DNA from 2 places in the Salinibacillus aidingensis genome. Region 1 is predicted to be linked to the other one. Evidence: a T-box and tRNA genes for the amino acid it is inferred to sense, from the RefSeq annotation. Region 1 holds a T-box; the other holds one or more tRNA genes.

Region 1 (3,381 bases):
CTGGCCTGCCGCAACATTCGGTGCACCACAGATGATTTGTAATTCTTCTTCGCCAACATCGACCTGGCACACATTGAGTTTATCTGCATCGGGATGCTGTTCACATGATTTCACATACCCAACAACGATATTTTTTAACCCTTCCCCAAGCTTTTCAACACCATCGACTTCAATTCCGCCTTTGGTAATTTTCTCAGCCAGGTCGTCCGGAGATATATCATCAAGATCTACATATTGTTTTAACCAATTTAATGATAAAAGCATTTTCCATTTCCTCCTTTATGCTTGATGGAATTGTTTTAAGAAACGAACATCATTGGTATAGAAATGTCTGATATCCTCAATTCCATATTTCAACATGGCAATTCGCTCAGGTCCCATTCCGAATGCAAATCCGGAATACTTCTCAGGATCGAAACCAGCCATACGTAAAACATTTGGATGAACCATACCTGCTCCTAAAATTTCAATCCATCCGGAATGCTTACAGACTGAGCATCCCTCTCCATGGCACATTTTACAGGAAATGTCCATCTCTACAGATGGTTCTGTGAAAGGGAAAAAGCTAGGACGCAGACGAATTTCGCGGTTCTGGCCAAACACCTGCTTAGCAAAGGAATTTAGAACACCCTTCAAGTCACTCATTCGGACATTTTCATCCACATACAAACCTTCAATTTGTGTAAATTGGTGGGAATGGGTAGCATCATCCGTATCCCGTCGATAAACCTTACCAGGGCAAATAATCTTAACGGGTCCTCTGCCTTCATGCTTCTCCATTGTTCTGGCCTGAACAGGGGACGTATGGGTGCGCATTAACAGCTCCTCAGTAATGTAGAAGGAGTCCTGCATATCACGGGCCGGATGTCCTTTAGGCAGATTAAGCGCCTCAAAGTTATAATAATCCTGTTCAACTTCAGGGCCTTCTGCTACTTCAAAGCCCATTCCAATAAACAAATCCTCAATATCCTCAATCAGCTTTGTCAGAAGATGAGGGCCTCCTGTAGGCTGGGAATAGCCTGGCAGGGTAACATCGATGGATTCCTCTGCTAACTGCGCTTCAAGTGCCTTCTGTTCCAACTGCTCCTGTTTTGTATCTAATTCCTTGGAGATGACTTCACGAACCTCATTTGCCAGCTGACCAATCACCGGTCGCTCTTCTTTCGGCAGCTTTCCCATTCCTCGTAGTACCTCAGTGATTGGGCCCTTCTTTCCCAGATAGGAAACGCGGACTTCCTGCAGCTGTCTGGTATCGCCAGCTTCAGCAATCTTCGTTAAAGCCTCCTGTTTTAGTTCCTCAAGACGTTCTTTCATTTTCCATCCTCCTTTATTTGCTTTAAACAATGAGACGGTGAACAAAGGCGGAAGCGCCCGTTTAGCGACGTACGGACTGGACTGAGCCGTAGGAGATAAAGGAAACACGACGAACTTTGTGAGTCGATGTTGACTTATCGTACGGAGGTGAAGGAAGTCTCGCTAGTCGCTGGGCGCTGGAGCCGGACGTGGCCAGCGCATTAAAAAAAGCCCCACCCCTTTAAAAAGGGACGAGACTCTACATTCCGTGTTACCACCCTCGTTGACATACGTATTCTGTATGCCCACTTCATTTTCATAACGGATAAACCGGTACACCTTTACTTGCATCAAGCAAGGTCCTGGTGTCAGCTCCAGAGCGAAATTTCAATCATGAGGCGGCAAAAATGCTTTCAGTCTGTGGCATTTCTCCCTGTCTGCCGCTTAGTCATCATTTACTGGACTCTTTCCACGCTTTTTCTCATCTTTAGTTATGATGATATTATAGAAAATCAGCAAAAAAATTGCAAGTTAGAGTTGAATTTTGTACATCATAATTCCTGCAGCAATACTAACATTTAAAGATTCGGCTTCACCTTTAATCGGAATGTAGACGCTTTGATCCGCCTTTTCCAACAAGCTCGCCTGTACCCCATTCCCTTCATTGCCCAGTATCACTGCCACCTTTTCCGGTACGGACTGCTCTTCTATCGACACGGCATTCCGTAATGCTGTAGCCCAGATCGAAAATCCATCTTCTTTTAAAGCATCCATTTCTGAATACAAGTCCTTAAACAAAATAGGAAGATGAAAAAACGAACCCTGGGTGGAACGTATAACCTTATCATTGAACAGATCCACACAGCCTCTCCCTAAAATAATTCCATCGAATCCCAGGGCATCTGCCGTTCGAATCATCGTACCCAGATTGCCTGGATCCTGTATCGCATCCAGCAGCACAAGCTTTCGGGCGTTCTCAGGTACCTTGGATTGCTTCATTTCCACTTCTGCCATAATTCCCTGTGGGGTTTCAGTGCTTGTCAGGGTTGTAAATACTTTTTCACTTACTTCTGTAACAGGAATAGCCTCAGTCTGAAGCAAAGAACGCTCATAATCGTTTTTGATAATGATTTCCTTAACTGTCCAATCGCTGTTTATAGCCTCTTCCAGCAAATGCTCCCCTTCAATTAAAAAAGAACCGTTTTTCATGCGATCCTTTTTTCTTTTCAATTTGTTCCAGTACTTCACCTTTTTATTTTGTAAAGAATCAATCATTGAATTTTTCACCTGCATCTTCAGTACTTTTGCATACGAATCCCCTTTATCATACATACTTTACTAATAAAAGGTCAAACTAAGGTTATCAAAGCTGAAAAAAATGAGGTGACTACGAAATGGATTTAGATTTGCGAAAAGCTGTCCTTCACAACATTTCAGGTAACAGTGCTGATGATTTAGAGGCAACCATTGTTGATGCCATCCAGGGAGGAGAGGAAAAGACCCTTCCAGGCCTGGGCGTCATTTTTGAGGTATACTGGAAAAATGCCGATGAATCGGAAAAAGAGGATGTTTTGCAGGTAATTGAAGATGGGTTGAAAAATCAATAAAAGTAAATTTTATCTTAATGAAACCTCGTTTCGTAATAAGTTGTCGCTTTAATTATGATGTATGTCGTGCCATAAATATTAGTATGACCTAAAATGAGCGTTCGGGCGGCTGGTGAGTCTCCTCATGCTATCGCACTGAGGGTCTCACCTTGCTAGGCCTTCCTCCCACGACGAACAGGACGTTCTAGTGTCGGTGTTTGGGCTTATAAAAAGAAGTATGTGCATGAAAGCTGAACACATACTTCTTTAATTTGCTTATTTTATTTTTCTTCGTTTTCCGGCTGTTTTGTAAAATACGATTGTACTTCTTCCTGCTTGGTTAACAACTGAATTCTCAGCACTTTTATCTGATTACTGCGTTCATCTGTCTGTACATAGGCCTGATTTCTATCATGCTCAAGTTCATTTAAAATAGAGAGTTCAGACAATAACAAACTGACTTGATCTCTTTCCTTAAAACGCTCCCACCAGTTTAAAGCCC
Region 2 (3,381 bases), 1.8 Mb from region 1:
GTGGAGGCGCCGGTGGGATACCACCCTGGCTGTACGGACATTCTAACCCAGAACCGTGATCCGGTTCGGAGACAGTGTCAGGTGGGCAGTTTGACTGGGGCGGTCGCCTCCTAAAGAGTAACGGAGGCGCCCAAAGGTTCCCTCAGAATGGTTGGAAATCATTCGCAGAGTGTAAAGGCAGAAGGGAGCTTGACTGCGAGACCTACAAGTCGAGCAGGGACGAAAGTCGGGCTTAGTGATCCGGCGGTACCGAATGGAAGGGCCGTCGCTCAACGGATAAAAGCTACCCCGGGGATAACAGGCTTATCTCCCCCAAGAGTCCACATCGACGGGGAGGTTTGGCACCTCGATGTCGGCTCATCGCATCCTGGGGCTGTAGTCGGTCCCAAGGGTTGGGCTGTTCGCCCATTAAAGCGGTACGCGAGCTGGGTTCAGAACGTCGTGAGACAGTTCGGTCCCTATCCGTCGTGGGCGTTGGAAATTTGAGAGGAGCTGTCCTTAGTACGAGAGGACCGGGATGGACACACCGCTGGTGTACCAGTTGTTCCGCCAGGAGCACGGCTGGGTAGCTACGTGTGGAAGGGATAAGTGCTGAAAGCATCTAAGCATGAAGCCCCCCTCAAGATGAGATTTCCCATCATTTTAAATGAGTAAGATTCCTCAGAGACGATGAGGTAGATAGGTCCGAGGTGGAAGCGTGGTGACACGTGCAGCTGACGGATACTAATCAATCGAGGACTTAACTTATACGAAAAGCGCAGGCGACTGTTCAGGTCATGCGGGATAAGACGAAGACATAGAGTGGCATGGTTTTGCCCACGGAATGGCTTTGGCTTATATCCGCCTTGACCTAGGAGCCGGAGCTAGACAACATGAAAAGCGCAGGCGGATCTATAGACCAATGTCTACTCACATGATTGACTTTCTTATCTAGTTTTGAGGGTGTTTTTAAAATTACCCCTTGATTTTTTGTGAAAACAAGATATAATATTTGTTGTCACTGAAAATGATAATTTGTCTGGTGACGAGGGCGGAGAGGTCACACCTGTTCCCATTCCGAACACAGTAGTTAAGCTCTCCAGCGCCGATGGTAGTTGGGGTTCTTCCCCTGCGAGAGTAGGACGTCGCCAGGCGGTATAAAAATACCACTCTAGCTCAGTTTGAATGGTATGAAAGTAAAAGTTGATAACATTCCACCGTAGCTCAGAGGTAGAGCAATCGGCTGTTAACCGATCGGTCGCAGGTTCGAATCCTGCCGGTGGAGCCATTGGAGAGCTGTCCGAGTGGTCGAAGGAGCACGATTGGAAATCGTGTAGGCCGCTACCGCGGTCTCGAGGGTTCGAATCCCTCGCTCTCCGCCATTATACATATGTGGCCCGTTGGTCAAGTGGTTAAGACATCGCCCTTTCACGGCGGTATCACGGGTTCGAATCCCGTACGGGTCACCATTATATTGGAGGATTAGCTCAGCTGGGAGAGCACCTGCCTTACAAGCAGGGGGTCGGTGGTTCGAGCCCGCCATCCTCCACCATGAAAATTAAATTAGAAATCGCAAAGGCTAAAACAGCTTTTGTAACATCGCGGGGTGGAGCAGTCTGGTAGCTCGTCGGGCTCATAACCCGAAGGTCGCAAGTTCAAATCTTGCCCCCGCAACCAATGGTCCGGTAGTTCAGCTGGTTAGAATGCCTGCCTGTCACGCAGGAGGTCGCGGGTTCGAGTCCCGTCCGGACCGCCATTAAATACATAGGATATTTGTTTAGGAACTTATATCATAATGAAATTACATAGTGGCTCGGTAGCTCAGTCGGTAGAGCAACGGACTGAAAATCCGTGTGTCGGCGGTTCGATTCCGTCCCGAGCCACCATTTTCAAGTTATATTTTTGACTTGAAACCAGTAAGATATAGTAGTAATATTCTAGCTGGGACTCTAATTAATTTAATTGGAGGGGTAGCGAAGTCTGGCTAAACGCGGCGGACTGTAAATCCGCTCCCTTTGGGTTCACAGGTTCGAATCCTGTCCCCTCCACCATTTATTTAATAGTAACGTAGGGGTATAGTTTAATGGTAAAACGAAGGTCTCCAAAACCTTTGATGTGGGTTCGATTCCTACTACCCCTGCCATTTTCATTTTAAAGGAAAATATATGGCGGTTGTGGCGAAGTGGTTAACGCACCGGATTGTGGCTCCGGCATTCGTGGGTTCGATTCCCACCAATCGCCCTTTTGGTATACATTGGGCCATAGCCAAGCGGTAAGGCAACGGGTTTTGATCTCGTGATGCGCTGGTTCGAATCCAGCTGGCCCAGCCATTCATGCGGAAGTAGTTCAGTGGTAGAACACCACCTTGCCAAGGTGGGGGTCGCGGGTTCGAATCCCGTCTTCCGCTCCATTAAAAGTTGGCGGCATAGCCAAGTGGTAAGGCAGAGGTCTGCAAAACCTTTATCACCGGTTCGAATCCGGTTGCCGCCTCCAGAATACATGCCGGTGTGGCGGAATTGGCAGACGCGCACGACTCAAAATCGTGTTCCTTCTGGAGTGTCGGTTCGACCCCGACCACCGGTATCTTCTAGTATTTCTTAAACACGTTAAGTTATTTTATAAACCCTATAAACGTTGATATTTCAGCGTTTATAGGGTTTTCTATTTTTATCGAATACGATTGGAAACGATAGGTTTGAATTTTAAATTACACAATTTTGCACATTAGATGTTGTTTTTTACACATAATTTTTCACATTATGTATTAAGTTTAAAAAATTATTGATCTTCTAAGTAGTCTTCATTTAACCAATCCCGGGAACTTTGATTACAACAACAAAAATGCAGGTCAACATGTTTACCAAGAGAAAAACTTTAATGATCTTGAACTAGAAAATCATTTCTCCATATTTTACTTACGAATTAAGCTTATGTTCTTCCATAATCGCACCAGATTGTGAAAGAGCATTTTCTATTGTACAGTATATTTGTACTGCGCAGCAGTTGTTCTTCCTTTATAACCAACCGTTTGCTTTAATAAGAAATTAAATTGGATTAAAAAAAGATAAATGGTGCTTTAAACTCTAATTACTAAATAATCATCCTCCTCATAAATTCATTCTCGATTATTAAGCCAGGTAAAAACTGATGAAAAAAAGAAACTACCCCCATGATTCCAGCAATTTGATCTGGGGAATAGATGCTAGCTAAGTAATTTTTGTCTATCCATACTGAACACGGCATCTCCTCCCGAGAAACATTTACAGCTCGATTTAACATAGCTGATTTTAGAATTGTATATTCATCGGAACTTATATATGGCTTTAGGTGAGACCAAGTAACATGTAAAAATTTCGGATAGTTTGCTAGTGCTCGATAATCACTTGCTACATCGAAAGAATT

The links. A T-box is a leader RNA that pairs with one kind of tRNA and senses whether it is charged. The one in region 1 lies ahead of pheS (phenylalanine--tRNA ligase subunit alpha), so its partner is inferred to be a tRNA-Phe.
Region 2: it has a tRNA-Phe gene. The T-box ahead of pheS (phenylalanine--tRNA ligase subunit alpha) is inferred to sense a tRNA for this amino acid. The anticodon was not compared.

What each region holds. Positions count from the first base shown of each region.
Region 1 covers NZ_AP043759.1:2,300,050-2,303,430, forward strand. The annotation lists gene pheT (phenylalanine--tRNA ligase subunit beta) at 1-264, opposite strand, end outside; gene pheS (phenylalanine--tRNA ligase subunit alpha) at 280-1,314, opposite strand; T-box leader at 1,538-1,774, opposite strand; gene ACZ5OK_RS12360 (TrmH family RNA methyltransferase) at 1,825-2,568, opposite strand; gene sspI (small acid-soluble spore protein SspI) at 2,688-2,900, shown strand; gene ACZ5OK_RS12370 (hypothetical protein) at 3,161-3,381, opposite strand, start outside.
Region 2 covers NZ_AP043759.1:532,214-535,594, forward strand. The annotation lists rRNA gene ACZ5OK_RS02940 (23S ribosomal RNA) at 1-747, shown strand, start outside; rRNA gene rrf (5S ribosomal RNA) at 1,018-1,133, shown strand; tRNA gene ACZ5OK_RS02950 (tRNA-Asn) at 1,193-1,267, shown strand; tRNA gene ACZ5OK_RS02955 (tRNA-Ser) at 1,270-1,361, shown strand; tRNA gene ACZ5OK_RS02960 (tRNA-Glu) at 1,374-1,448, shown strand; tRNA gene ACZ5OK_RS02965 (tRNA-Val) at 1,456-1,531, shown strand; tRNA gene ACZ5OK_RS02970 (tRNA-Met) at 1,580-1,656, shown strand; tRNA gene ACZ5OK_RS02975 (tRNA-Asp) at 1,659-1,735, shown strand; tRNA gene ACZ5OK_RS02980 (tRNA-Phe) at 1,790-1,865, shown strand; tRNA gene ACZ5OK_RS02985 (tRNA-Tyr) at 1,944-2,030, shown strand; tRNA gene ACZ5OK_RS02990 (tRNA-Trp) at 2,049-2,122, shown strand; tRNA gene ACZ5OK_RS02995 (tRNA-His) at 2,148-2,220, shown strand; tRNA gene ACZ5OK_RS03000 (tRNA-Gln) at 2,235-2,309, shown strand; tRNA gene ACZ5OK_RS03005 (tRNA-Gly) at 2,315-2,389, shown strand; tRNA gene ACZ5OK_RS03010 (tRNA-Cys) at 2,399-2,472, shown strand; tRNA gene ACZ5OK_RS03015 (tRNA-Leu) at 2,481-2,562, shown strand; gene ACZ5OK_RS03020 (halocarboxylic acid dehydrogenase DehI family protein) at 3,070-3,381, opposite strand, start outside.